Regions from separate parts of the Herbaspirillum sp. C7C8 genome, predicted to be linked through region 4. Evidence: predicted binding sites of a transcription regulator. Region 4 holds the regulator's gene; each other region holds the start of a gene.
What was found. The regulator sigma-54, encoded in region 4, starts transcription at its own class of promoters, with help from an activator protein. The targets are predictions, from matches to a motif close to TGGCANGNAANCTGCTTT.
Positions count from the first base shown of each region.

Region 1 (7,356 bases), on a different contig from region 4:
AATTCGTTGTAGAGCATGTAGGCCGCCAGCGGGACTTCATTGGTCAGCGAACCCTCGATGGCGGTATAGCCCTTCAGGTAGGCGCGCGCCTGGTCCGGTTGCTTGCGCACCAGCTCGATGCCGCGGGCATAGGCGGCGATGTACTTGCGCGTGAGTTCCGGATTCTTCTTGATGAATTCGGTGGTCAGCGCGGCGGCGCCACCATGCCAGGGCGCCATCGGATCACCGAGGATGTACTTGGCGATGACCCCTGCCTCCAGCACGCGGGTGGTGTTGTTCATGCGGCCTACGGTGCCGGTCGGTTCCAGCGTGTAGGCGGCATCGACCTGGCCGGCCGCCAGCGAGGCCACGTGCTGGCCGATGGGCAATTCCACTACCGTGGCACCGGTGGCGCCGGCGCGTTCCAGCACGGTCTTGGCCAGCGTGACGTTCTGGATGCCGGGACCGGAGGCGACCTTCTTGCCCTTGAGTTCGGCGATCGATTTGACGGTGCTGTCCTTGGGCACCAGGAATTCATCGAGCACGTACTTGGCGTTGCTGGGATTGGTGGCGAAGATCTTGAACAGACCCGGCTGCGCGATCTCGCCGATGGCCAGGTTGCCGGCACCGGTACCATTGGCCGAGCCATCGGCGCGGCCGGCCAGCATGGCTTCCATCACTTGCTGGGCGCCGGCGAACTTGATCGCTTGCACTTCCAGCCCGGCCTGCTTGAAGTAACCTGCTTCCACTGCGGCATAGAAGGGCAGGCCGGCGGCCACCGGCCAGTAGCCGATGCGGATGGGGACGGTCTGCGCCCGCAGGATGGCCGGGGCGCCCGCGATGGCGGCGGTGGCGGCGACGGCACCGGCTTTGGCGATGAAGTCGCGGCGGGTGGTATCGTGGATTGCGGCGGGGGACTTCTTTTTCATGAGCAGCTCCGTGGTGAGGGTGTCAGTTCAAGGAATGGAGGTAGGGGACCCAGCCGCCGTGGTGGGTGATGTCGGTGGCGTCGGCAATGCCGGCCGGCTCGCAGATGAAGCCCTTGACGCTGCTGCCATCGGCCAGCTCCACCGTACCGATGCCCAGCGGCGCCGGGATGGCGGCGACGAAACCGCCGAACTGGCGCAGCGGCATTTCCCACACTTCCACCGCGATGGCGGCGCCGTCGCCTTCGGTGCGGGCCAGGCCCGGCTTGGGTGGCGTGGTACCCGCCAGGGCGTAAAGACGATAGTGGGCAGCGGTGCGGGTGACGGCCACGCGGCGCGCACCGGCTTCCAGCAATTGCCAGTTCAGCGGTTGGCCGGCCAGGTGGGCGCCCACCACGCAGACCTTGATGGTGCTTTCATTGAAGGGCAGCGGGGCGGCGGCAATCGCGTCGGCTTGCGCCGCGCCGCCCAGTTGCTGCTGCAGGCGTGCGCCGGCTTCGGCCAGCAGATGATCGGCACCGGCCGGCCCGATCAGGGTGACCCCGGCGGGCAGACCATCACGGCGCCACACGGCGGGGATGGCCAGGGCCGACATGTCCATCAAATTGACGAAGTTGGTGTAATGGCCCAACTGCGCATTGCGCACCACCGGATCGGCCTCGACGTCGGCGATGGTGGGGAAGGTGGTGGTGGTCGGCACCAACATCAGGTCGCTGCCTTCGAGCAGGTTTTCGGCCTGGCGGCGCAGGTCGGCCAGGCGGTATTGAGCGTTGAAGCTGTCTACGGCGTCGTAGTCGTCGGCCTGGGCGGTGATCTGGCCTACCACCGGGTGGATGGCGTCCCGGTGCTCCTGGAAGAAGTCGCCCAGGGCTGCACGGCGCTCGGCCACCCAGGGGCCCTGGTACAGCAGTTCTGCGGCGGCACTGAAGGGGGCGAACGGAATTTTCGCCAGGCTCACGCCGGGCAGGGCGGCGATCTGCGCCAGGCTGCGCTCCCAGGCTTCCTGGGCGAGGCTGTCGCCAAAGAATTCGCAGTGATCGGGGATGGCGATGCGATAACCCCGGCGCTTCACGCCCAGCATGGTGGGGCGGCGCGAATAGCCATCCTCGGCATCGAAGCCGGAAGCGCTGTGCAGTACGCGCCAGGCATCGGCCACGTCGTGGGCGAAGATGGAGATGCAATCCAGGGTGCGGCAGGCCGGCACCAGGCCGCGTGCGCTGATGAGGCCCTTGGTGGGTTTCAGGCCCACCAGATGATTGAAGGCGGCGGGGACGCGGCCCGAGCCGGCGGTGTCGGTGCCCAGCGAAAACATGACCTGCCCCAGGGCCACGGCCACCGCTGAACCCGAACTGGAGCCGCCGGAGACATATTCCGGCTTGATGGCGTTGCGCACCGCGCCGTAGGGGGAGCGCACGCCGACCAGGCCGGTGGCGAACTGGTCCAGGTTGGTCTTGCCCACCAGCAGTGCTCCAGCGGCTTGCAGGCGTTGCACCACGGTGGCGCTTTCGCTGGCCAGCCGGCCGAATTCGGGACAGGCCCCGGTGGTGACCATCTCGGCCACGTCGATGTTGTCCTTCACGGCGAAGGGGATGCCGAACAGCGGCATGCTCTCCAGCACCGCTTCGCCCTTGATCTGCAACATCAGGTCCAGTGCTGCGGCTTGTTGTTTCAGTTGCTTGGACGGCACCCGGCTGATCCAGACTTCATCGCGCCCGCTGCTGTCGATACGCGCCAGCAGTTCGGCTACCACCTTGCCAGGCGTGCTGCGGCCTTCCCGGTAGGCCGCCAGGGTGGCGGCGATGGTGGTCGGAGCGGCTTCGGGGGCGGCTTGCTGCAGGGCGTGGGTAGTGGTCATGGTGGATATTCAAACTTGAATACAAGATTGAATATCTTTAAGCAGGAGGCGTGCCAGCTGGTCCGTCAAGCGGCTGGAAAACGGCAAAAGGCTTCACCACGCGGGTTTGCGAGGTGAAGTGCTGGAAGGCAAGTTGCGCGAGGGTAAATGAAGAGTTTTGTCAGCGAGACAAAATGGGGAGGCGTGCGCCGAATTTGGACGTCCGTCGTGGTGGGCTGCACGGGAATCAGGCAGGCCACCGGGAATTTACCTGGATGAAGCTTTCTTCAAAGCTCCCCCCACACCGCATTCAAGGCCGCCAATGCCGCCAGCCCGGCGGTCTCGGTACGCAGCACGCGGCTGCCCATGGACAGCATCAGCGCACCCTGGGCGCAGGCCAGGTCTTCCTCTTCCTCGCTGAAACCGCCTTCGGGGCCGACGATGACCGTCACGGCCTGCGGCGGATGATGGCGCGCCCAGCCCGACAGCGGCTCGGTGCCGCGCGGGGAGAGCAGGATACGGCGGTGCAGGTCGCTCTGGGCGATCCAGCGCTTGAAGTCGGTCACCTCGCCCAGCTGTGGCAGACGATTGCGACCACATTGCTCGGCGGCAGCATGCACGATGCCTTGCCAGTGCGCCTGCTTCTTTTCGGCGCGTTCGCCCGACAGGCGCACCACGCAGCGCTGCGCGGCCAGCGGCTGGAGGGCGGTGGCGCCCAGTTCCACGGCTTTCTCGACGATCCAGTCCATCTTCGACCCTTCCGGCAGGGCCTGGGCCAAAGTCAGCGCATAGGGCAGTTCGGCTTCGCGCGGAGAAAAAGTCTTCACTTCGGCGTGGGCGCGCTTCTTCTCAATGGCGCTCAGACTGGCGGTGTACTCGCCGCCTTCGCCATTGAACAGGGTCACCGTATCGCCGGGTTGCAGGCGCAACACCTGGATGTGATGGGCAATCTGCTCGGGCAGGACCAGGGCCGAGCCAATGCCGAGGGGGTGCGGGAAGTAAAAGCGGGGCATGGGGCAGGGTCCTGGGCGAAGAAGATCAAAAAGACATGAAAAAAGTTGTCAGTCCGGTTACGGGCTGGTCCCGAATTTTAATCCCCCCGGCGCACTCTGGTAAAATACGGCCCCGCGCTGCACTTGGCCTTCCGGGGCGGCGCTTTGGCTACAAAACCCGATTGGTGCGCCTGACAGCGCCTCCCGCACAGCAAACTCAGACCTCGACATGATTTCCACTCTCCCCACCGACAAGATGGCCAACGCGATCCGCGCGCTGGCGATGGATGCAGTTCAAAAAGCCAATTCCGGGCACCCGGGCATGCCGATGGGGATGGCCGAAATCGCAGTGGCCCTGTGGGCCAAGCACTATCGTCACAACCCGTCCAACCCGCACTGGGCCAACCGTGACCGCTTCGTGCTCTCCAACGGCCACGGCTCCATGCTGCAGTACGCGCTGCTGCACCTGACCGGCTACGACCTGTCGATGGAGGACATCAAGTCCTTCCGCCAGCTGCATTCCAAGACCGCCGGCCACCCGGAAGTGCACATCACCCCGGGCGTGGAAACCACCACCGGTCCGCTGGGCCAGGGCATCACCAATGCGGTGGGCATGGCGCTGGCTGAAAAGCTGCTGGCCGCCGAATTCAACAAGCCCGGCCTGTCCGTGGTCGATCACTATACTTATGCTTTCGTCGGCGATGGTTGCCTGATGGAAGGCATCTCGCACGAAGCCTGCTCGCTGGCGGGTGTGCTGAACCTGTCCAAGCTGATCGTGCTGTATGACGACAACGGCATCTCCATCGATGGTCACGTCGAAGGCTGGTTCAAGGACGACACCCCGAAGCGCTTCGAAGCCTACGGCTGGAACGTCATCCCCGCTGTCGATGGCCACAACGTCGAAGCCGTCAGCGCGGCGATCCACCAGGCCAAGCTGGCCGACAAGCCGACCCTGATCTGCTGCCGCACCGTCATCGGCAAGGGTTCGCCCAACCTGGCCGGCACCGACAAGGTGCACGGCGCTGCCCTGGGTGACAAGGAAATCGCCGCCGTGCGCGAAGCGCTGGGCTGGACCTCCGCACCCTTCGAGATTCCCGCTGACGTCTACGCCGCCTGGGATGCCAAGGCCACCGGCGCCGACTTCGAAGCCAGCTGGAAGCAGACCTTCGACAGCTACGCCGCCCAATACCCGGCCGAGGCCGCCGAACTGCTGCGCCGCCTCAAGGGCGAGCTGCCGGCTGCGTTCGAATCGACCGTGACCGCCTACATCAATTCCACGCTGGAAAAGAAGGAAACCATCGCCACCCGCAAGGCCAGCCAGAACGCCATCCAGGCTTACGCGCAGGCGCTGCCGGAATTCCTGGGCGGCTCGGCCGACCTGACCGGCTCGAACCTGACCAACTGGAAGGAATCGGTGGCCGTGCGCGCCGACCAGCGCGGCAATCACATCAACTACGGTGTGCGCGAATTCGGCATGAGCGCCATCATGAACGGCATCGCCCTGCATGGCGGCTACCTGCCCTTCGGCGCGACCTTCCTGACCTTCTCCGACTACAGCCGCAATGCCCTGCGCATGGCGGCGCTGATGAAGATCCGTTCGCTGTTCGTGTTCACCCACGACTCCATCGGCCTGGGCGAAGACGGCCCGACCCACCAGTCGGTGGAACACGTCTCCAGCCTGCGCCTGATCCCCAACCTGGACAACTGGCGTCCGTGCGACACCACTGAAACCGCCGTGGCCTGGGCCGAGTCCATCAAGCGTCACGATGGCCCGAGCACCCTGATCTTCTCGCGCCAGAACCTGCCCTTCCAGGAGCGCACAGACGCCCAGGTCAAGGACATCGCCCGTGGCGGCTACGTGCTGCGCGATGCGGCCGATGCCAAGGTGATCCTGATCGCTACCGGTTCCGAAATCGAACTGGCTACCAAGGCCGCTGACGCCCTGACCGCTGAAGGCATCGCCGTGCGCGTGGTGTCGATGCCCTCGACCGACGTGTTCGACCGCCAGGACTCCGCCTACAAGGCCTCCGTGCTGACCCGCGGTGTTCCGCGCGTGGCCATCGAAGCCGGCGTGACCGCCTTCTGGCACAAGTACGTGGGCCTGGAAGGCGCCGTGGTCGGTATCGATACCTTCGGCGAATCGGCCCCGGCCGGCGTGCTGTTCAAGCACTTCGGCTTCACCGTCGAGAACGTGGTGGCCAAGGCCAAGGCAGTACTGGCTTGAGTACTGTGTCGTCCATGACGGAAGAGGTCCTGTTCCGCCGCGCCCGCAAGGCCGATGCTGCGTCGATTGCCGGTGTGCGCATCGACGCCTGGCGCGCCGCCTATCGCGGCCTGGTGCCCGACAGCTACCTGGATCACCTCAAGCCCGAGGAAAGCGTCAAGCTGTGGGAGCAGGTGCTGGAAGCGTCTTCGGACGCCGCCTGCACCTTCGTGGCCGAGAGCGGCGGTGAGATCATCGGTTTTGCTTCCGGCATGACGCTGGCCGAGTCGCGCTTCGGCTGCGATGCCGAGCTGACCGCGATCTGCGTGCTGCCCGATGAGCAGCGCAAGGGATTGGGCAAGCGCCTCTTGGCCAACGTCGCCGCCACCCTCATCAGTGCCGGTGCGACCGGCCTGATGGCCTGGGTGCTGAGCAAGAATGAAGGCGCCGGGGAATTTTTCGAGTCGCTCGGGGCCGAAAGGCTTTATGAACAAACGTTCACCTGGGATGATGGCAGTGAACTCGACGAGATCGGTTTCGTCTGGCGCAAGCTCCACTCCTGAGCGGATGAGCGCGGGACTGGATGGATTGGCAGGATGAGCAGGGCAGGCAGGGACGGCAAGAACAACTGAACAAAAAGGCCGGAAAAGAAGGATTCATGTCCGACGGGCGGCGCCGCCAGGGTGCAAGCTGTCGGGCAGGTCGCTTTCCCGACTACCGGTTTGCATTGATTTTTACTACTTGAGGAGAAGAGCATGGCAATTCGCGTAGCAATCAACGGTTATGGCCGCATCGGCCGCAATATCCTGCGCGCTCACTACGAAGGCGGCAAGAAGCACGACATCGAGATCGTCGCCATCAACGACCTGGGCGATCCGAAGACCAATGCCCACCTGACCCAGTACGACACCGCCCACGGCAAGTTCCCCGGTACCGTGACCGTGGAGGGCGACTCCATCGTCGTCAACGGCGACCGCATCAAGGTGCTGGCCCAGCGCAACCCCGCAGAGCTGCCCTGGGGCGAGCTGGGCGTGGACGTGGTGCTGGAATGCACCGGTTTCTTCACCACCAAGGAAAAGGCCAGCGCCCACATCAAGGGCGGTGCCAAGAAGGTGATCATCTCCGCTCCGGGCGGCAAGGATGTGGATGCCACCGTCGTCTTCGGCGTCAACCACGGCGTGCTGAAGGCTTCGGACACCGTGATCTCCAACGCTTCCTGCACCACCAACTGCCTGGCCCCGCTGGTGCAGCCGCTGAACGACAAGATCGGTCTGGAAAACGGCCTGATGACCACCGTCCACGCCTACACCAACGACCAGGTGCTCACCGACGTCTATCACGAAGACCTGCGCCGCGCCCGTTCGGCCACCCAGTCCATGATCCCGACCAAGACCGGCGCTGCTGCCGCCGTCGGCCTGGTGC
Region 1 covers NZ_JABXGG010000002.1:96,263-103,618, reverse strand. Annotated here, with positions in the region: gene HWE01_RS02750 (ABC transporter substrate-binding protein) at 1-908, opposite strand, end outside; gene atzF (allophanate hydrolase) at 931-2,760, opposite strand; gene HWE01_RS02740 (16S rRNA (uracil(1498)-N(3))-methyltransferase) at 3,027-3,752, opposite strand; gene tkt (transketolase) at 3,913-5,955, shown strand; gene HWE01_RS02730 (GNAT family N-acetyltransferase) at 5,970-6,497, shown strand; gene gap (type I glyceraldehyde-3-phosphate dehydrogenase) at 6,690-7,356, shown strand, end outside.
Region 1: the regulator sigma-54 is predicted to act here: its motif matches at 2,799-2,816, upstream of atzF (allophanate hydrolase).

Region 2 (7,356 bases), on a different contig from region 4:
AATTGCCGGAAATCGCAGGCACAGCCTGCGCGCCATACGGACTGGCCACGGCATAGCGGACCGGATAGATCAGCAAGCCTTTTTTGTCGCAATAACTGCATGTCAACATCGCTGCGTTCCTGTTGAATCATCAGTCCCTCCGGCACTTGACCAGTACAGGCTGAAAAGAAAAACGCAGATGTTTGCATGACGACATGCTCACGTCTGTTGAAATACTACGAGAAATCCCAAGCATTTAGGGCCTGTTCACATTAAATCTGCGCATCTCGCAAATTTAATGTGAACAGGCCCTAATGTTGAGCACACGCAGTCGACCAATATGCTCAGAAGAAAAAAACCCGGACGCTCTTGGACGCCCGGGCATCAAACCGCGGCAGGTCGGCTTCCACGCCCGCCTGTCCGTGGTCAACAAACAAATGTCACACCCGGCGGCTCACCCCGCACAGCGCAGCGACAGGCCACCATCGACGATCATGTCCAGCCCCGTGATGTAGCGCGCGTTGTCGGAAGCGAGGAACAGCGCGGCATGCGCCACATCCCAGGCATCCCCCATGAAGCCCATCGGACACTGTGCATTGCGCCTGGCGCGCATCTCTTCGACATCGCCGCCATAGGAGGCCTTGAGCGGTTCGCGGATCATGGGCGTATCCATCATGCCGGGCAGCACGCAATTGGCGCGGATGCCCATGGGCGCATACTGCATCGCCACGTTCTTGGTGAAGGCGAGGATGGCCGCCTTGGTCGCGGTATAACCCAGGTAGGGAAAACCGATCCAGCGCAAGGCCGCCAGCGACGAGATATTGACGATGGCCCCCTTGCCCTGCCGCTCCATGATCGGCAGCACATGCTTGTGCGTCAGGAACAGGCTGGTCTGGTTGACCGCCACCAGCCGGTTCCAGCTCTCTTCACTGGTTTCCACCGGGCCGCCCACCTCGGCGATGCCCACATTGTTGTGCAGCACGTCGACCCGACCGAAATGATCCATGGCCGCCTCCGCCATGGCCTTCACATCAGCACTGCGCGAGACATCGGCGGCCAGCACTTCACACTCGCCCCCCTCGCTTCGGATGATGTCCTGCGTCTGCATGGCGGCCTCGATGCTGCGGTCCACCGCCAGCACCCGCCCGCCCTCGCGCGCATACAGCACGGCGGCAGCCTTGCCATTGCCCCAGCCCGCGCCGACCGAACCGGCGCCGGTGACGATGATGGCCTTGCCTTGCATGAGCTTGTCCATGCACGTCCCCTCAGATTTCCAGTACGCCGCCGGCGACGAAGCCCCCATCGACCGGTATCACGTGGCCGGTGATATAGGCTGATTCTTCAGCGGCCAGATAACAGACGGCCGAGGCGATCTCATCGGTGGTGCCATAACGGCGCATGGGGACCAGGCGATAGTAGCTCTGGCGCGTCTGCTCCGAGTGCATGGCCTGGGTCATGGGCGTATCGACCGGACCGGGCGCAACGCTGTTGACGGTGATGCCGTATTGCGCCAGCTCGATGGCCATCTGGCGCGTCAGTCCGATGACGGCGGCCTTGGAGGTGCCATAGGCGGTGCGCCCGGCGCCCGCACGAATGCCCGAGATGGACGAGATATTGACGATGCGTCCCCATCCTTGCCTGAGCATCAGACGCGCCGCCTGCTGGCCTGCCAGCAGCACGCCGGTGACGTTGACGTTCATGGTCTGCAACCAGTTTTCCAGCGGATAGTCGAGGAAGGAATAGGTGCGTGCCACGCCGGCATTGTTGACCAGCACGTCGCAGCGCCCATAGTCCTTCTCGATGTGGGCGAAGGCCTGCGCAATCGACTCGGGGCTGCCGAGATCCATTTGCAGCGGGGCCGCCCGATGGCCGGCGGCCACCAGTGCGTCGGCGGTCTGGGTGGCCGCCTCCAGGTTGATGTCAGCGACCAGGACGATGTGCCCTTTGGCCGCGAGTTGTTGCGAAATGCTGGCGCCGATGCCCATGGCTCCGCCCGTCACGAGCGCCACGCGGGCGCCGCTCTCATTGCGATTCATATTGTCTCCGTGGATTGGGACGGCCCCGCAAGGAGGTGGGGCCGCCGTTTTTAATTAGGGCAGGTCAATCATGGAAGCTTCCCGATCGCTCGCACGACTGGTGAGGGGATCAGAGGAAACCGATGGAAATCCAGGGCACGAAGGCCACCACCAGAAGCGCCACCACCAGCGCGGCCAGATAGCCCCAGACCCGGTTGAAGACGCCGTCCGGCGACACCTTGCCGATGGCGCAGGCGGCATAGAAGCCCACACCGAAGGGCGGTGCGAACAGGCCGATGCCCATGGACAGGATCACCACCATCGCGTAGTGCACGTCATGCACCCCCAGCGAACGTGCCACCGGGAACAGCAGCGGCCCGAACAGCACGATGGCGGGAATGCCTTCCAGCAAACTGCCCAGCACGATGAAGATGACGATGGTGATCAAGAGGAACCCGACCCCGCCTCCCGGCACGCCCTGCATCAGACCCACCAGCTTGGCCGAGAAGCCCGACTGCGTGAGCGCCCAGGCCATCGCGGTGGCCATGCCGATGATGAGCAGGATCGCACCCGACAAGGCGGCGGACTCGACCAGCATCGGATAGAGACGCCTGAAGTTCAGGTGCTTCATGAACAGGTGCATGATCAGCCCGACCACTACCGTATAGGCCACGCCGATGGTGGCCACTTCGGTGGCCGTGGCGACCCCCTCGATGACGGCCACGCGGATCAGCATGGGCAGCGCCAGCGCCGGCAGCGCGGTGATCAGGGTCTTGAGGATGAGCGAGACCGGGGCGCGCTTGACATCCGGCATCGGCTCGCGGCGCGCACGCATCCAGCACACCACGGCGATGGCGATGGTGGCGATGGCCGCCGGCATGAGGCCACCGATGAACAGTGCCGTGATCGATACGCTGCAGACAGCGCCGATGGTGATCAACACCAGGCTGGGCGGAATGGTCTCGGTCATGGCGCCGGAGGACGAGAGCAGTGCCACCAGTTCTTCCGGCTTGGAGCCGCGCTTCTTCATCTCGGGGAACAGCGCCGGAGCAATGGCCGCCATGTCCGCCGCCTTGGAACCGGAAATGCCGGAGACCAGGAACATCGCGCCCAGCAGCACGTATTGCAGACCGCCGCGCACGTGGCCCAGCAGCGCGGCCATGAAGTCGATCAGGGTCTTGGCCAGGCCCGACATTTCCAGCAACGACCCGAGCAGCACGAACAGCGGCACCGACAACAGGATCAGGCTGGACATGCCTTCGTCCATGCGGCTGACCACGATCATCAGCGGTGCCGTCGTGGCCAGCGCCAGGTACGCCATGGTGGCCGTGCCGAAGGCAAAGGCAATGGGGATGCCGCCGGCCACGCATACACCAATGAGCAACACGAAGAACACGATCAGGTTGTAATTGCCCATGCCCAGCAGCATGGGCTTGGCCAGCCACAGTGCGCCACCGATCACGGCCACCACGGCCAGCGCCGACAGCAGCAGGCGCATCGTGGTCATGGCCGCCATGCGCGAGACCGCCGCCAGCAGCATCAGGATGGCGCCAACCGGCAAGGCTGCCGCGCGCAGGCCGTCGGGAATTTCCAGGGCCGGTGTGGTGATGGGCATCTGTTCCACCGCGTGGTCCACGGCGGGATGGATCACCATCAGCACGAAGATGCAGACCACCAGCGCGGCCACCGTTTCCAGCCAGATGCGGCCCTTCTCGGAACATTTGTTGATGATGGCGGTGAGTCGCATGTGCTCGCCGCGATCCAGCGCCAGCACCGCGCCCAGCATCGACAACCAGATGAAGAGAATCGAGGCCAGTTCATCGGACCATACCAGGGGATCATGCAGGGCATAGCGGTAGATCACGCCCGTGAGCAGCACCACGGTCTCGGCCAGCACCAGGGCCGCCGCCACCGCGCCGACCACGTGCATCACCATGCGATTGAATGCGACCAGGGCGCGCGCTGCCGGGTTCATGTTGACCGGGGCGCGGTAAGTCATTGCAGCTTCCATCATCAAGCTCCAGCGAAATGGATTCAGGGCGACAGGGACAGCATCGGCGATGCCGCCCCCATCGCACCGGGGCTCATGCCTTCACGAGCCCCGGCGAACGGGCCATTCAGGCCAGCTTGCCGGTGTACTTCTCCAGCAGGGCCCAGGGCTCGTCGCCGAACTTCTTCTTCCACTCGGCATAGAAGCCGGCCGCGCGCAGCTTGGCGCGGAAGGAATCGGCATCGGCATTGTTGAAGGCCAGGCCTTTGCCCTTCATTTCGTCGACCAGCGAATCATTGAGCTTGCGCACGTCGACGCGCTGGTTCATGCCGGCTTCGTTGATGACGCGCGCCATCATCTCCTGCAGATCCTTGGGCAGACGTTCGAAGGATTTCTTGTTGCCCAGGAACCAGAAGCCATCCCACATGTGGTTGGTGATGGAGCAGTACTTCTGTACTTCGTAGAGCTTGGCGGTGGAGATGATGGCCATGGGGTTTTCCTGGCCTTCCACGATCTTGGTCTGCAGGGCCGAATAGACTTCGGCGAAGTTGATCGAGGTCGGCGCCGCATCGAAGGCCTTGAACATCGAGGTCCACAGCGGGCTCGGCGGTACCCGCAGCTTCATGCCCTTGAGGTCGTCGGCGGTCTTGATGGGCTTGGTGCTGTTGGTGATCTGGCGATAGCCGTTGTCCCAGATCTTCTCGAAGGCGAACAGCGTGGAGCGGGCTTCGATCTGCTTGCGTACGTGTGCGCCCAGTTCGCCATCCATGGCGGGCCAGACCTGGCTGTAATCCTTGAAGGCAAAACCGATGCCGGAAATCTGCGCAGCAGGCACCAGCGTACCCAGGATCAACGGCGAGAGCGTGAAGAAGTCAATGGCACCGGCACGCACCTGCGAGAGCATGTCGGTGTCGGTACCCAGCTGGTTGTTGGGGTAGAGCTGCAGTTCGATGCGGCCCTTGGATTGTTCCGCGATGGCGGCGGCCATTTCCTTGGCGCGCGCATTCATCGGGTGAGTGACCGGCAGATTGTTGGCGTACTTGAAGGTGAACTCGGCCGCATGGGCCGACGTCGATACCAGGCCGGTAGCGGCAGCCGCCGAAGCGACCGAGGCGGTCTTCAAAAAATGGCGGCGCGTGAACTTGCCAGTGGATTGTTCCATCTGCTTGTCTCCTGTTTGTCTGTTTGTAATTTTGAACATTGCTGAATCCGGCACGACCACACAGGGCCGCCAGATCGGGCGTGCAGCTCCCTGTGCCGGGTGGTCAACACTGCCTGTGCAGCGATAGAGCAAGTTGGATGCCAAGCCCCCCGATGCTCCCGCGGCGGCGTGGCAGTGTCCCCTCCTCATCGGCACTGCGCCTGTATTCTCTGCGATAAGGGCGGCCCAGTACAAGCACGCAATCACGCTGGTCGACATTTATTTGTACGCATCCTTGCTGCGACACCTGTCGCAGGACTGTCGCTACAGTGTCGCAACCGTCGACACCTGTGCATGCTGCCCACCGGCAACAAACGCTTCTGCCTGGCTGCTGCAGCGCAATGATTTACGTTAACGTAAAGTACGTGCTATCTTCATGCGGTCGGTGGAGGCTGCCCTGTCCGCTCCGGTTTTTCCCGCTTGTCGGGAATGACAGGGAGGGCCTGACGGACACCTCAGCCCCCATCAACATCAACAACAAAGCGAGACCCGGCGCGGCTTTGCGCCGGACCGCCCAGGAGACGGGCAAGATGCAGGCCGGCGCATGGCAGCGGTTTGGCCGGCAACGGTTGCGCGATGCCCCGGCCAGGGATGCTCGACACCGGCTGCATGCGGTGAGGCGAGCGGTCCTGCGCGTGGCACCGATTTTGCATATTGCCCCTGTGTGTAACAACGGAGCGCCCCTGCTCCATCGACCCCGTCCAAGACGGAAACAAGGACACCCCATGACTGTTTCTGCATCCTCACCCTGCATCACCGGCTGGAACCATTCGCAATTCGGCAAGCTCGACGGCATCGATCCGGAAGTGCTGATCGGCCAGGTCGCCAAGGCCGCCATCGAGCACGCGGGACTGCAACCGGAAGACATCGATTCGATCCACTTCGGCACCTTCAATGCCGGTTTCCTGTACCAGGACTTTCCTTCCTCGCTGGTCATGAACACGCTGCCGCAACTGCGCTTCAAGCCGGCCACGCGCCTGGAGAATGCCTGCGCCACCGGATCGGCGGCCATCCATTCGGGCCTGCAGGCGATCAAGGCCGGGCAATCGAAGCACGTGCTGGTGATCGGCTTCGAGAAGATGACCGAGCTGGCCACACCGCAGGTGGGCGAGGTGCTGCTCAAGGCCTGCTACGCCAAGGAAGAAGCGGGCATCCCGGGCGGTTTTGCGGGCGTCTTCGGCAAGATCGCGCAGAGCTACTTTGACCGCTTCGGCGACCAATCCGACGCGCTGGCGCAGATCGCGGCCAAGAATCACAAGAACGGCATGGTCAATCCCTACGCCCACATGCGCAAGGATTTCGGCTTCGAGTTCTGCCGCACGGTCTCCGAGAAAAATCCCTTCGTGGCCGGACCGCTCAAGCGCACCGACTGCTCGCTCATTTCCGATGGTGCCGCCGCCCTGGTCATCAGCGCCGCCGATGTGGCCAGGTCCATGCCGCGTGCCGTGCAGTTCCGGGCAGCGGTGCATGTCAATGATTTCCTGCCGCTGTCGCGTCGCGACCCGACCCGCTTCGAAGCGGCCGAGCTGGCCTGGAAAAAAGCGCTGGGTGAGGCCAGCCTGAGCCTCAATGATCTGTCGCTGGTGGAAACGCACGACTGCTTCACCGTGGCCGAGTTGCTGGAATACGAAGCCATGGGCCTGGCCCCGCACGGCCAGGGCGCGCGCGTGATTGCCGAAGGCATCACCGCCAAGGACGGCAAGCTGCCGGTCAATCCCTCGGGCGGGCTGAAGTCCAAGGGCCATCCGGTCGGTGCTACCGGGGTGTCGATGCACGTGATGGCAGCCATGCAGGCGTCCCATGATGCGGGCGACATGCAGATTGCCAATGCGCGCTATGCCGGTGTGTTCAACATGGGCGGTGCGGCCGTGGCCAACTATGTAAGCATTCTGGAGCGTGTGAACTAAAAGCGCATGTGATGCGTCGGCGCGCCGTCCAGCCGTGAGCTGGCGGCGCGCCACATGAAGTAATGTGCAAAAAAACGAGAACAAGACAGCACGCCAATTTCCTTTAGAAAAATCGGGACGAGTGAGACGATGTTAAGCAAAGTGATGAACCTGGGCCGCCTGCTCTCGGATGTGGCGCGCCGCTTTCCGGAAGAGCCGGGACTGATCCTGGCACAAGGCGCCGCCGATGGCAGTGACCGCCTGATCTGCTGGCGCGAGATCAAT
Region 2 covers NZ_JABXGG010000001.1:434,262-441,617, forward strand. Annotated here, with positions in the region: gene HWE01_RS01955 (T6SS effector BTH_I2691 family protein) at 1-76, opposite strand, end outside; gene HWE01_RS01960 (SDR family NAD(P)-dependent oxidoreductase) at 434-1,234, opposite strand; gene HWE01_RS01965 (SDR family NAD(P)-dependent oxidoreductase) at 1,245-2,015, opposite strand; gene HWE01_RS01970 (TRAP transporter large permease) at 2,125-4,008, opposite strand; gene HWE01_RS01975 (TRAP transporter substrate-binding protein) at 4,112-5,146, opposite strand; gene HWE01_RS01980 (acetyl-CoA acetyltransferase) at 5,911-7,092, shown strand; gene HWE01_RS01985 (acyl-CoA synthetase) at 7,204-7,356, shown strand, end outside.
Region 2: the regulator sigma-54 is predicted to act here: its motif matches at 5,822-5,839, upstream of HWE01_RS01980 (acetyl-CoA acetyltransferase).

Region 3 (7,356 bases), on a different contig from region 4:
ATCCTGATCATATCGGAGGGTTGCTCAATAGCGCAGGAGAACTCAGTTTTCCCGACGCCGAGTTGGTATTGCATGAACAGGAACTCTCCTTCTGGCAAAACGATATCCACCTGCACCGCGCCAACGAGCGGGCACGCGGCAACTTTCTCTTGGCGCGCCAGGTGTTCGAGCAGTATCGGGACCGCATCCGCACCTTCGCTTGCGAAGAGGTACTCCCGGGCATCAGCGCCCAGGCGCTTCCCGGACATACCGCCGGACATTGCGGGTTTCGGGTCCAGTCGAATGATCAGGAGCTGCTGATCTGGGGTGATATCGTGCATTTCCCACACTTGCAGATCAGTCGCCCTGAAGTCTCCATCGCATTCGATCTCGATCCCCATCTTGCCGCTGCTACTCGGATGCGCTTGCTCGATATCGTCAGTGCCGACCAACTACTCATTGCGGGTATGCACCTCGGCGAAGAAGGCTTCGTGCGGATTATCCGAGCCGGCAACCACTACCGGCTCGTCAGCAAGCAGCGGTGAAGCTGCTGAACCGCGTACCTGCCAGGCAACCCAGGGATGAACGATGCACATAAAAATGGCCTGGATCTCGCGATCCAGGCCATTTCCTTTTTTATGGCCGCCGCCTCTTCCCCTTGCTGATCCTGCCCGCGCGGCGGCTCGCGGGCAGACCTCCCCTGCTTGATGGTTAAGTTGTGCTTCAGTCGTCTTCCGCGCCGCCGATACCCAGTTCCTGGATCTTGCGGGTGATGGTGTTGCGACCGATGCCCAGGCGGACGGCTGCGTCATTCTTGCGACCGTGGGTATGCTTCAACGCGATCTTGATGAGCGCCGCTTCGAACTGGCGACCGAGGATATCCATCACCTCGGGCTGTTCGGAGGCCAGCATCTGGGCCGCTTCCACTTCCAGCAGCGAGATCCAGTTGCCAGCCACCGCATCCACTGGTGCCGCCGCAGCAGCCGGGTCGGCATACACCACCGGTGCGGCCACGGCAGCCGCCGAGGCCGGAGCGGAGACGATCTGCGCCGGTTGCGGCGCATGCACGCGCTCTTCCACCAGATCTTGCGGCAGGTCCTTGATCTCCACGGTCTGGCCCGGGGCCATCACGGTGATCCAGTTGCACAGGTTTTCCAGCTGGCGCACGTTGCCGGGGAACTCCAGCTGCGACAGGAACTGCATGGCCTGCGGAGACAGGCGCTTGGCTTCCACGCCCAGCTGGCGCGCACTCTGCGCCAGGAAGTAGCGGGCCAGGATGGGAATGTCCTCGCTGCGTTCGCGCAGGCTGGGCAGGCGCAGACGGATCACGTTCAGGCGATGGTACAAGTCCTCGCGGAACAAACCTTCACGTACACGCTGCTCCAGATTCTGGTGGGTGGCCGCAATGACGCGTACATTGGCCTTGAGCGACTGATGGCCGCCGACGCGATAGAAGTGACCATCCGAGAGCACGCGCAAGAGGCGCGTCTGCAGGTCCAGCGGCATGTCGCCGATTTCATCGAGGAACAGCGTACCCCCCTCGGCCTGTTCGAAACGGCCACGGCGCATGGCTTGCGCGCCGGTGAAGGCGCCGCGTTCATGGCCGAACAGTTCGGATTCCAGCAAATCCTTGGGAATGGCTGCGGTGTTGAGCGCCACGAAAGGCTGGCTGGCGCGCGGGCTGTGCTTGTGCAGGGCACGTGCCACCAGCTCCTTGCCGGAACCGGATTCGCCGGTGATCAACACCGTCACGTTGGATTGCGACAGGCGACCGATGGCACGGAACACGTCCTGCATCGCGGGCGCCTGGCCGAGAATCTCGGGAGTCTGGGCGGCGCCCTGCTCGATATCGGTCTCGCGCAGGCTTTCGTCGAGCGCGCGACGGATCAGCTCGACCGCCTTGTCGACGTCGAAGGGCTTGGCCAGGTATTCAAAGGCACCGCCCTGGAAGGCCGAAACCGCCGAATCCAGGTCCGAGAAAGCGGTGATGATGATGACCGGGATGCCGGGGTGCTTGGCCTTGATGGTCTGCAGCAGCTCCAGGCCGGAGGCGCCGGGCATGCGGATGTCCGAGACCAGCACCTGCGGCGTGCCGTTCTGCAGCGCCGCCATGGCATCACGGGCGCTGGAAAAACTCTGCGTGGCGAGATTTTCTCGGGCCAGTGCTTTTTCGAGCACCCAGCGTATCGATTCGTCGTCGTCAACAATCCAGATTGGCTTCATAAATCACATCTTCCTGCGTTGGTCATGCTGTTAATGCTCCCGCGATCCACGGCGCTTCTGGCACCCTGTCCGCAGCCCCCTTGGTGGACGGGAAGCCCTGCGTCCACTCGGCTTTGGCGCGCCGCCTGCGGCCATGCTCACGGCAGCGGTATAAGTATTCTGAAATCGGTACAACCGGGCCGGCTGTCGCATTCGATGACACCCATGTGCTGATGCACGAAGGTCTGCGCCAGGGTCAGCCCCAGTCCGCTGCCACCCTCCCGACCCGACACCAGGGGATAGAAGATTCTTTCCTGGATGTCGGGGGGAATGCCCGGACCGTTATCGATGATATGCAAGTCTAGTGCCAGCCGGTATCGGACCTTGGATAGCGTCACCTGACGCGAGACACGGGTGCGCAGGATCAGCTCGCCATCACCGGCACGGATACGGTCGGCCAGCGCTTGTGCGGCGTTGTGGACGATGTTGAGCACGGCCTGGATCAGCTGCTCCTTGTCTCCCCGGAACTCGGGAATGGAGAGGTCATAGTCGCGCTTGATGGTGAGCCCCTGCGGGAACTCGGCCATCACCAGGCTGCGCACGCGCTCGCAGACTTCGTGGATGTTGACGTCGCCGACGATGTGCGGATGGCGGTGCGGGGCCAGCAGGCGATCCACCAGGGTCTGCAGGCGGTCGGCTTCCTTGATGATGACCTGGGTGTATTCGCGCAATTCCTTCAAGTGTCGCTCGGGCAGCTCCAGTTCCAGCAGTTGCGCCGCGCCACGGATGCCGCCCAGCGGATTCTTGATCTCGTGGGCCAGGTTGCGGATGAGTTCCTTGTTGGCCTGGCTCTGGTCGAACATGCGCTCTTCACGGTCCAGCTTGAGTTGCTGGACGTTCTCGCGCAGCTCCAGCAGCACCGGCCAGTCGCTGCTGTCCAGCGGCGTGACGATGGTGTGGACCTGCAGCGGCTCGCGGTTGGCGCGTTCCAGCACCAGGTCCAGGCGCTTGTCGGCGAACTGGTGTTCGATGGCCTGGTAGAACAGCGCGGTGAGCTCCTTGCCATTGAGGAAGAGCTCCGACAGCTTCTGTTGAGAGAGCACCTTGAAGGAGCTCTCCAGCAGGTTCTCGGCGGCGGCATTGGCGTAGACGATGCCGCCGTTGGCATCGAGGATGATCACGGCCGAGGCCAGCAGGTCAAGGCCATCGAGGAAAGGAAGCGGTGTCTTCATGGGAGCATTCGTGGTGCCTGGGGTCATGTCTTCTGGCGCGCTCTGGCGCAGTCCTTGATCCGTCCTGACTAGCAATTTCCGGGCGCACTACCCGGCATGGAGGGCATGCCGGGCATAAAAAAAGGGGAAGCAAGCTTCCCCTTTTTCTCCGGATGCGGATTCGATTACAGCGAGTAGTACATGTCGAATTCGATCGGGTGCGTGGTCATGCGGAAGCGTTGGACTTCCTGCATCTTCAGCTCGATGTAGGCATCGATCATGCTGTCGGTGAAGACGCCGCCACGGGTCAGGAACTCGCGGTCCTTGTCCAGGTGTTCCAGAGCTTCGTCCAGCGAGGCGCAGACGGTCGGGATCAGCTTGTCTTCTTCCGGCGGCAGGTGGTACAGGTCCTTGGTAGCCGCTTCGCCCGGATGGATCTTGTTCTGCACGCCATCCAGACCGGCCATCAGCAGGGCCGAGAAGCACAGGTACGGGTTGGCCAGGGGATCCGGGAAACGGGTCTCGATGCGGCGGCCCTTCGGGTTGGCCACGTGCGGGATACGGATCGAAGCGGAACGGTTGCGGGCCGAGTAGGCCAGCTTGACCGGTGCTTCAAAGCCGGGGACCAGACGCTTGTACGAGTTGGTGCCAGGGTTGGTGATGGCGTTCAAGGCCTTGGCGTGCTTGATGATGCCGCCGATGTAGTACAGCGCGAACTCGGACAGGCCGGCATAGCCGTCACCAGCGAACAGGTTCTTGCCATCCTTCCAGACGGACTGGTGCACGTGCATGCCGGAGCCGTTGTCGCCAACCAGGGGCTTGGGCATGAAGGTCGCGGTCTTGCCGTAGGTGTGGGCGACGTTCCAGATCACGTACTTCAGGGTCTGGGTCCAGTCAGCGCGCTCGACCAGGGTCGAGAACTTGGTGCCCAGTTCGTTCTGGCCAGCGCCAGCCACTTCGTGGTGGTGCACTTCGACGGGGATGCCCAGGGATTCCAGGATCAGGGACATTTCCGAACGCATGTCCTGGAAGCTGTCGACCGGGGGAACCGGGAAGTAGCCGCCCTTGACGGTCGGACGGTGGCCGGAGTTGCCGCCTTCGATCTTGGCGCCGGTGCTCCAGGAAGCTTCTTCGGAGTCGATCTTGACGAAGGAACCGGACATGTCGGCACCCCAACGGACGCCGTCGAAGATGAAGAATTCGGGTTCCGGGCCGAAGTAGGCGGTGTCGCCCAGGCCGGAGGACTTCAGGTAGGCTTCAGCGCGCTTGGCGATGGAGCGCGGATCGCGGTCGTAACCCTTGCCGTCGGACGGCTCGATCACGTCACACTGCATGAAGAGGGTGGTCTCTTCCATGAACGGGTCGATGTTGGCGGTGTTCGGGTCCGGGATCAGCAGCATGTCGGAGGCTTCGATACCCTTCCAGCCGGCAATCGACGAACCGTCGAAGGCGTGACCGGATTCGAACTTGTCGATGTCGAAATGCGAAACAGGCACGGAAACGTGCTGCTCCTTGCCACGGGTGTCAGCGAAACGGAAGTCGACAAACTTGACTTCGTTGTCCTTCACCATCTTCAAAACCTCTGCGGCCGTCCTTGCCATGCGAATCTCCTAAAACGAGGAAGTAGTATAAATTGGGGTGTTGAGCCGTTTTTTTGCGACTGGATCTTTGCATTTGATACAACGGTCTTGCGCCGAACTCAGTCGCGGATGATAGCAGATTCCATGCCACCAACCTTTCGGGTGCGCCAATAATGGAATATTTTAGGGAGGGCGCGGCCATCCGGGCAGCAAGCGCGGTGCAGCACTACGGATAGACTGCATTCTTTTAGTGCATATCGATCAAAATGCACCATAAAAATGCAATCATTTGACGAAAGCAGCAAATTGCACCAACGATGTGCGTGCGCCGTGTTGGGGCAGACTGCTTGCCGATGAGAAAGCATGCACCGGCCTGGGAAAATTGCCTAACTGTTTATATTGTTTAAAATCATTTGTCCGCTGTTCCTTCTTCTTCAGAGACTTTTCCCATGAGCAACGCATCCATTCTCAGTACTGCCGCCCACCGTGCCGCCGACGGCCATCTGCCCTACGCCGGTGCCGTGACACCGCAGGAAGCCCTGGCCCTGCTGCAATCCGATCCCGCCATCAAGCTGGTCGACGTACGCACCCGCGCCGAGCGCGACTGGGTGGGCGTGGTCCAGATCCCGCCGGCGCAGCACCTGGCGGTGCAGTGGAATCTCTACCCCGAAGGCAAGCCCAATCCGCAATTCCTGGAGCAACTGCAGGAAGTCGCCCGGCCGGACGAGGTATTGCTGTTCCTGTGCCGCTCGGGCGTGCGTTCCAGGCATGCGGCCAAGCTGGCCACGGAAACGGGTTACACGCGTTGCTACGACATTCTCGAGGGTTTCGAAGGCAACAAGGACGCCAACGGCCATCGCAAGACCATCGAAGGCTGGTGCCACGCCGGCCTGCCCTGGGTCGGGGCCTGAGACTGCGCCACCTGCGCAGGCCCTTCAGGTCTGCAGGCTGCGCGCCTGCAGGGCGCTGCCCAGCGACTGCAACAGCAGGCTGATGGCTTGCTGGCCGTCGGCGTCGGCGCGCAGCGCTTCTTCCACGCAGTCCAGCAAGGCCACCAGCTCCAGCCGCCCCATGGTCAGGGCCGCGCCCTTCATGCGGTGCGCAAGCTGCGCCATGCGCGCCCGATCCCCCTGCAGGCTGGCCTGCTCCAGCGCGGCCAGATCATGCCGGGTGGTCTGCAGGAACAGCCGGTCCAGGTCCTGGCCGTATTCCTGCTCGGGCGTGGCAACCTCGCCTTCGTCTTCGGTGTCGTGATCGCACCAGAGCGCCAGCAGCCGACGAATGGCCTGGGTCTGCAGGGGCTTGGCCAGCATGCCGTCCATGCCGCTGTCCAGACAGCGCTGCACGTGCTGGGCATCGGCCTCGGCGGAAATGCCGATCAGGGGCGTATAGGGACGCTGGCGCTGCTCCTGTTCCAGACGCCGGACCTGGCGCGCCACTTCCTGTCCGGGGATGTCGGGCAGGAAGCAGTCCAGCAGGACCAGTCCATAAGGCCGCGCCCGGATGGCCGCCAGGGCACTGCTGCCATCGGCCACGCAATCGACCTGGCAGCCCAGCCGCTGCAGGCGATTCTGCATGGCGTAGCGGATGGTGACCGAATCATCAACCAGCAGTACGCCCGGTTCATTCTGCCTGGTCACTGCGCTTTCCCTCTGATGCGGCATTTACAGCTCCTTGATCTGATATTCGATCTTGAACAATTCGTTGTCACTGCGCACGCCCAGCTTGCGGAAGGCCGACTGCTTCTGTCCGCTGATGGTCTTGACGCTGCGTGCGAATTTTTCGGCGATTTCGGTCACCGACATGCCATCCAGGCAGCAGCGCAGGACTTCACGTTCGCGCGGCGACAGGCTGGGCATGTCCGACAGGGTGTCTGGCGAGGTTTCGGTGCTGCGCGTACGCCGTCGCGGCGGGCGCACCTCGGGCTGGCTGCGGGTGGCCGCCTCGGCGGCCTGCATGATGGCCAGCTCGCGTGTCATGGCGCTGTTCAGATATTCACGTCCACGACTGATGGTACGAATGGCCAGGATCAGCTCGGCCAGTTCCTGCGATTTGCTCACGAAGCCGCGCGCGCCGGCCTTCATCGCCATGGCTACCGTCGCCGGGCTGCTGTGGGCCGAGGTCACCAGGATCTTGGCGCGGGGGAAACGCACACGCAAGGCGCGAATCAGGTTCAGACCGTCGATGTCATTGCTGCCCAGCGAATAATCGATGAGCAGCAAATCAGCCGGTGAGGCCCGCAAGGCCGCCATCAGCTCCCGGCTGGAGGCGAAGGCGCCGACCACCGTGAAGTCGGGCTCCTCGGCCAGGCGCTTGGCCAGGCCGTAACGAACCACGGCGTGGTCGTCCAGCAGCGCAATGCGCATCCCCGATGCCAAGGTCCA
Region 3 covers NZ_JABXGG010000006.1:172,679-180,034, reverse strand. Annotated here, with positions in the region: gene HWE01_RS10070 (MBL fold metallo-hydrolase) at 1-524, shown strand, start outside; gene ntrC (nitrogen regulation protein NR(I)) at 703-2,202, opposite strand; gene glnL (nitrogen regulation protein NR(II)) at 2,340-3,413, opposite strand; gene glnA (type I glutamate--ammonia ligase) at 3,578-4,993, opposite strand; gene HWE01_RS10050 (rhodanese-like domain-containing protein) at 5,422-5,883, shown strand; gene HWE01_RS10045 (response regulator) at 5,908-6,636, opposite strand; gene HWE01_RS10040 (response regulator transcription factor) at 6,637-7,356, opposite strand, start outside.
Region 3: the regulator sigma-54 is predicted to act here: its motif matches at 5,105-5,122, upstream of glnA (type I glutamate--ammonia ligase).

Region 4 (7,356 bases):
CGAAGCCGATGCCATCCTGGCACTGAAAGACCGCCTGCGCGACGACAGCGCCGAGCCATTGGCGCGGGCCGTGCAAGCCGTGCTGCAATGCGAAGGCCGCGCCGTCGTCTCGGGGATCGGCAAATCCGGCCACATCGGCCGCAAGATGGCCGCCACGCTGGCCTCTACCGGTACCCCCGCGCTCTTCATGCACCCGGCCGAGGCCGCGCATGGTGACCTGGGCATGGTGACGGCACGTGATGTCTTCATCGCCATTTCCAATTCCGGCGAAACGGCCGAGCTGCTGGCCATCGTTCCCATCATCAAGCGCATGGGCACGGTGATCATCGCCATGACCGGCAACGACGACTCCTCCCTGGCCAGGCTGGCCGCCGTGCACCTCAACGTCGGCGTGGCCAAGGAAGCCTGTACCCTCAACCTGGCCCCGACGGCCAGCACCACGGCTACCCTGGCCATGGGCGATGCGCTGGCGGTGTCGCTGCTGGACGCACGCGGTTTCGTCGAGGAGGATTTTGCCCGCTCCCACCCCGGTGGTGCGCTGGGCCGGCGCCTGCTGACCCACGTGCGCGACGTCATGCGCAGCGGCGAAGCGATTCCCGCCGTGCGTCCGGATGTGTCGCTCTCGGCCGCGCTGATGGAAATCACGCGCAAGGGCATGGCCATGACCGCCGTGGTCGATGAGCAATTCCGGCCCATCGGCGTGTTCACCGATGGCGACCTGCGCCGTCTGCTGGAGCGCGGTACGGACTTCACCAGGTTCCGTATCGCCGATGTCATGCACGCCCATCCGCAGACCGTCCAGCAGGACCAACTGGCGGTGGACGCGGTGCAGCTCATGGAACAGTTCCGCATCAACCAGCTGCTGGTCACCGATGCGGACGGCGTGCTCACGGGCGCGCTGCACATCCACGACCTGACTCGCGCCAAGGTGATCTGATGAACGCGCCAGCCTTCGCCAGCACCCTGCCCGCTGCAGCACTCGCCAAGGCGGCCGCGATCCGCCTGATGATCTTCGACGTCGACGGGGTACTGACCGATGCCGGTCTGTACTACGGCGACGAGGGGGAAGTCTTCAAGCGCTTCAACGCCCTCGACGGCCACGGCATCAAGATGATGCAGCAGTACGGTACTGCCGCCGCCATCATCACCGCGCGCCAGTCTCCCTACGTGTTGCGCCGCGCGCGCGACCTGGGCATTGCCCATGTGTTCCAGGGCATCCATGACAAGCGCCAGGCCTTCGAACAATTGCTGCAGCAAGTACAGCTCACCCCGCAGGAGTGCGGCTACCTGGGTGACGACATCATCGACCTGCCGGTGCTGACCCGCGTGGGTTTCAAGGCCTGCGTGGCCAACGGTCATCGTGAGGTGAAATCGCGCAGCGACTATGTCACGCAGGCCGCCGGCGGCCATGGCGCGGTGCGCGAGATCTGCGACCTGGTACTGGCCGCACAAGGCAACTACGAGGCGGCGCTGGCGCCGTACCTGACATGAGCGGGCGCAGCGGCGAACGCCAGGCCGAACGCATCCGCCTGGCGGTGATCCTGGTGATCCTGATCGCGGCGGCCCTGGGCAGCTTCTGGGTCATGCAGGTCATGCGCGCCTCCGGCGACCAGCAGCCGGCGCAGCGTCCGCGCGGCAAACCCGACTACTATCTGGAAAACTTCAGCTACGTGAAGATGGGTCCGACCGGCCTGCCGCGCTATGACGTTTCCGGCGTCAAGATGGTGCACTTCCCCAGCGATGACTCCTTCGAGATCACCAAGCCGGTGGTGCACAACCTGGACCAGAACCAGGCGCCCATGCAGCTCTATTCGGATACCGCACGGGTCACCGACGACCAGACCCAGATCCACATGTACGGCAATGCCAATGCAATCCGCGCGCCCTACAAGGGCCGCGAAGAAATGCACCTGGTCTCGCAATACCTGCTGCTGTTGCCCGATGATGAAATCGTCAAGACCGACAAGCCGGTCGCCATGACCATGGGGACCACGCGCCTCAATGGGGTGGGCATGGTGGCCAACAATGCGACGCAGGTGGTGCAGCTGCTCGGCAATGTACGCGGCTATTACGAGCCCGCACCGAAGAAACGCTAAGCCGGTTCAGTCCCGGACAAGAACGCCAAGAATCGAACAGACAGGAAACCAATGAAACGCTCACTCTTACTGCCGATGCTGATGCTGGCTGCCGTGTGCGGTGTGGCCAACGCCGAGAAGGCGGACTCCACCAAGCCCACCAACATCGAGGCAGACCAGATGGTCTATGACGACGTGCGCCAGGTGAAGACCTTCACCGGCAACGTCGTGATGACACGTGGCACCCTGATCATCAAGGCCGGCCGCGTGGTATTGACGACCGATCAGTACGGTTATGAAAATGCGGTGCTGTATGCCGCGCCTGGTGCGCTGGCAACCTTCCGCCAGAAGCGTGACGGCGGCCCCAATCTGTGGATCGAAGGCCAGGCCGAGCGCATCGAGTATTCGGAGCAGACGGAAGTGTCCAAGCTGTTCCAGCGCGCCCACATCCAGCGCATGGACGGCGACCGCATCACCGATGAAGTCAACGGCGAATTCATTTCCTATGACAGCCGCGCCGAATTCTATTCGGTCAACAACACTGCCAGCGGCCAGAGCAAGCCGGGCGCGGGCCGCATCACGGCCGTGATCCAGCCCAAGAACCCGCCGCCGGCCACGGACGCCCAGCCCGCAGCACCGGCCCAGCCGGCAGCGCGTCGTCAGAACGGAAAGGACCAGTAAGGATGGTAGCCAGTTCGCTGGTCGTTCGCGGCCTGAAGAAAAGTTACGGCGCGCGCCAGGTGGTGCGCGATGTCTCGATGGAAGTGCGCAGCGGCGAAGTGGTCGGCCTGCTCGGCCCCAATGGTGCCGGCAAGACCACCTCGTTCTACATGATCGTGGGGCTGGTACCCTCCGATGGCGGCGAGATCGACCTGGATGGCGCGCCCATTTCGCGCATGCCCATTCACAAGCGCGCCACCATGGGCCTATCCTACCTGCCGCAGGAAGCCTCGGTGTTTCGCAAGCTGACGGTGGAAGACAACATCCGCGCCGTGCTGGAGCTGCGCCAGGAAGACGGCAAGCCGCTCTCGCGCGATGAAATCGAGGGCCGCCTCAACAACCTGCTGCACGAACTGCAGATCGAAAAGCTGCGCGAAAGCCAGGCCCTGTCACTGTCGGGCGGTGAGCGCCGACGCGTCGAGATCGCTCGCGCGCTGGCCACCGATCCGCGCTTCGTGCTGCTCGATGAACCGTTTGCCGGTATCGACCCGATTGCGGTGATCGAGATCCAGCGTATCGTGCGCTTCCTCAAGGAGCGTGGCATCGGCGTGCTCATCACCGACCACAACGTGCGCGAGACGCTGGGCATCTGCGATCGCGCCTACATCATCAACCAGGGCACGGTGCTGGCCAGCGGCAATCCGGAAGAGATCATTGCCAACGAGTCGGTACGCCGCGTCTATCTGGGCGAGCACTTCCGCATGTAAGCAGCACAGTCGCCCTACGTATCGAGCATCACCGACACCCAGGCATCACGCAACGACAGGCACAGCAACCCGCGGGCCACGCCGCTTTCAGAAAGACAGATGAAACAGTCGCTCCAGTTACGTACCTCGCAGCACCTCGCATTGACGCCGCAACTGCAGCAGTCGATCAGGCTGCTGCAACTGTCGACGCTGGAACTGCACCAGGAACTGGAACAGATCCTCTCCGACAATCCCCTGCTGGAGCGTCTCGATGACGCTCTCGACAATTCGGTGCGTCTGCTGGCCGACGGTGCCGTCTCCAGTTCGCCTTCCAGTGGCGTGGCCGACACCCCTCATGAAAACAGCGGCGAAGCGACGCCCGCTGCCAGCGATGGCGATTCCAGCTTCGAGTACCAGGACAACAATCCGGACACCGGTGTCACCGGTGATGCCGACTGGAGCTTCGATGACGTCGCCCGCAGCGGCAAGTCACCCGATGACGACGATGCCCGCCCGCAGCTGGAAGCCCATGAACTGACCCTGCGCGAACACCTGCTGGAACAGATCCGCGTGACTGCGCGCACCCTGCGCGATCGTGCGCTGCTGGAACTGCTCACCGATGCGCTCGACGAGAGCGGCTATCTGGAAGAACCGCTGGAAGACATCCTCGCGCGCCTGCCTGAAGAGCTGGGTATCGACATGGAAGAGCTGTCGATTTCGCTCAAGCTGCTGCAGAGCCTGGACCCGGCCGGCGTGGGCGCGCGCAGTGCCGGCGAATGCCTGGCCTTGCAGATCCGCCGCCTGCCCAAGATCCCCTTTGTCACGCGCAAGCTGGCGCTGAGGATCGTTGAGGATTACCTGCCGCTGTTCGCCCAGCGCGACTTCAACAAGATCAAGAAGGCTCTCGATTGTGATGACGAAGACCTGCGTGAAGCCCAGGCCGTGATCCGCCAGTGCCGTCCGCATCCGGGTGCCGAATTCGCGCGTGACGCCTCGGACTACGTGGTGCCGGACGTGATTGTCAAGCAGACAAAGAACGGCTGGCAGGTCATGCTCAACCATGAGGTCATGCCCAAGCTGCGCGTCAATGCGATGTACGCCAGTGCCTTGAAGCAGGCCAAGGGCGAAGGTTCGCTGTCCTCGCAGTTGCAGGAAGCCAAGTGGCTCATCAAGAACATGCGGCAACGTTTCGATACAATTTTGCGCGTCGCGCAGGCTATTGTGGAACGTCAAAGAAACTTCTTTTCCCATGGTGCAGTGGCCATGCGCCCCCTTGTGCTGCGTGAAATTGCTGATACACTGGGTCTACACGAGAGCACCATCTCTCGCGTGACGACTCAGAAATACATGCTCACTCCGCATGGTATGTTTGAGTTGAAATACTTCTTCGGTAGCCACGTCGCGACTGAAACCGGAGGCGAAGCTTCCTCCACCGCGATACGGGCGCTGATCAAACAGTTGATAGGAGCCGAAAACCCGCAGACCCCATTATCCGATAGCAAGATTGCGGATATGCTGGCAGAACAAGGCATGGTGGTCGCGCGACGCACAGTCGCCAAATACCGCGAAGTGTTGAAGATTCCGCCAGTCAATCTCCGCAAGTCCCTCTGAGTTTTTCCTCAGTTTTTCTGCAGTACCGTTGCTGTGTTCAGGCAAGCATCCCGACTGATGCCCACGCCATCCGACACGAAGACCGTGCCCGTGGTACAGCTGCAGCAGGATCGATTGCACGAACCTCCAGTGACTTCACGATAGGAGTCTTGTATGAATCTGACCATCAGTGGACACCACCTCGAACTGACCCCCGCCATCCGGGAATACGTGCAAAGCAAGCTCTCGCGTATCAAGCGCCATTTCGACAACGTGATCGACGTCAGCGTGATCCTGAGCGTAGATAAACTCACAGAAAAGGAAAAGCGCCAAAAAGCGGAAATCAACGTCCACATCAAGGGGAAGGATCTACATGCGGAAAGCATCGCACACGACCTCTACGCTGCCATTGACACCCTGATCGACAAGCTCGATCGCCAGGTCATCAAGCACAAGGACAAGTTGCAGGAGCATCACTCCATTGCCAAGCGCCTGCCGGACGACACGCCCGAGGATGCGGTAGCCGGAGCGGCATAAGCCAGGACACCAACGGCAAGCCACCTCGCAGCCTGCAGGGCTGCTGAGAAAGCCAGCCGGATTTCACGAGGAAGGGGCGCGCAAGCGCCCTTTTTCATTGGGGCCACAGCATCGGCGATGCCTGTGAAAAACATATAAATCATTACGCCGGGCAACTTCCCGGCAAAACCGCAGTGAACATTGTTCATCGCTCTGCTTGAATGTCTTGCGCAGCACCCTCATCTGCTGCCCAGAAGAAACTGCATACGATATAAATCATTTCCCTGATGCAATTTCCCGCCGGCTCAGACGGACGAATGGCGTGCTGCCGATTTCAACGCGCCTGCCGGCTTTTCCCTATAATGTCGGGCAATCCCATTTTTAAAGGCACAGCCATGAGCGACGTCCAATCCTGGATCAAAGAAACCGTGACCCAAAACCCTGTGGTGCTGTTCATGAAGGGCACCGCGCAGTTCCCGCAATGCGGCTTTTCCGGCAAGGCCATCCAGCTGCTCAAGGCCAGCGGCGCCGAGAACATCGTCACCGTCAACGTGCTGGAAAGCCCCGACGTGCGCCAGGGCATCAAGGAATACTCGAACTGGCCGACCATTCCCCAGCTGTACGTGAAGGGCGAATTCGTCGGTGGCTCCGACATCATGAGCGAGATGTACGCCTCGGGCGAGCTGCAGACCCTGATCAAGGGCTGAGTCTGCCCTGCCCCGTAGAGCGCGCATGAGTGCTTCTTCCAGTCAGCCCCGCCAGCGCCTGATCGTTGCGATCACCGGGGCCACCGGGGCCATCTATGGTGTCCGGCTGCTGGAACACCTGCGCAAGCATGGTCAGGTGGAGACGCATCTGATGGTCTCCGAAGCCGGCGTGCTCAATCTGCACCAGGAACTGGACATGCGGCGCAAGGATGTGGAAGCGCTGGCCGATGTGGTGCACAACGTGCGCGATGTCGGCGCGTGCATCGCCAGTGGCTCGTTCGCCTCTGCCGGCATGGTGGTGGCGCCCTGTTCGATGAAGACCCTGGCCGCCGTGGCGCATGGCCTCTCCGACAATCTCATCACCCGTGCAGCCGATGTGGTGCTCAAGGAACGCCGCCGACTGGTGCTGATGGTGCGCGAGACCCCGTTCAATCTGGCCCATCTGCGCAACATGACCTCAGTCACGGAAATGGGCGGCGTGATCTTCCCGCCCCTGCCCGGCTTCTACCAGCGCCCTGCGTCCATGGAAGAAATGGTGGATCACACCCTGGGGCGCGTGCTGGACATGTTCGGGATTGCCATGCAGTTGACGCCGGAGTGGCAGGGCATGAAGGGTAATCCGGGCTGACGTTCTTCGTGTCCCGCAACATCTCTTCCGACGCCGGATTGCAAATATCTCAGATTGGCGTGGGTCCTGCGCTGATCATCGGCTAGAGGATCAAGCCTTTCAGCGCTTCAGAAAAATGGCCGCAGCTCATCACTGCGGCCATTTCTTCATTTCGGAACAAACAAGGGCCATCAACCCCGCCCGATATAGGGCATCTTGGTCGCCATCACGGTCATGAACTGCACATTGGCCTCCAGCGGCAGGCTGTCCATGTAGAGGATGGCCCGGGCCACGTGTTCGGCATCCATGGTCGGCTCGACCTTGGTGGAGCCGTCGGCCTGCAGCGTTCCCTTCTTCATCAGGGTGGTCATGTCGGTGGAGGCATTGCCGATATCGATCTGGCCGCAGGCGATGTCATAGGCGCGGCCATCCAGCGAGGTGGCCTTGGTCAGACC
Region 4 covers NZ_JABXGG010000011.1:104,945-112,300, reverse strand. Annotated here, with positions in the region: gene HWE01_RS14420 (KpsF/GutQ family sugar-phosphate isomerase) at 1-937, shown strand, start outside; gene HWE01_RS14415 (KdsC family phosphatase) at 937-1,491, shown strand; gene lptC (LPS export ABC transporter periplasmic protein LptC) at 1,488-2,096, shown strand; gene lptA (lipopolysaccharide transport periplasmic protein LptA) at 2,148-2,756, shown strand; gene lptB (LPS export ABC transporter ATP-binding protein) at 2,759-3,502, shown strand; gene HWE01_RS14395 (RNA polymerase factor sigma-54) at 3,602-5,092, shown strand; gene hpf (ribosome hibernation-promoting factor, HPF/YfiA family) at 5,246-5,608, shown strand; gene grxD (Grx4 family monothiol glutaredoxin) at 5,983-6,294, shown strand; gene HWE01_RS14380 (UbiX family flavin prenyltransferase) at 6,320-6,922, shown strand; gene HWE01_RS14375 (SDR family oxidoreductase) at 7,093-7,356, opposite strand, start outside.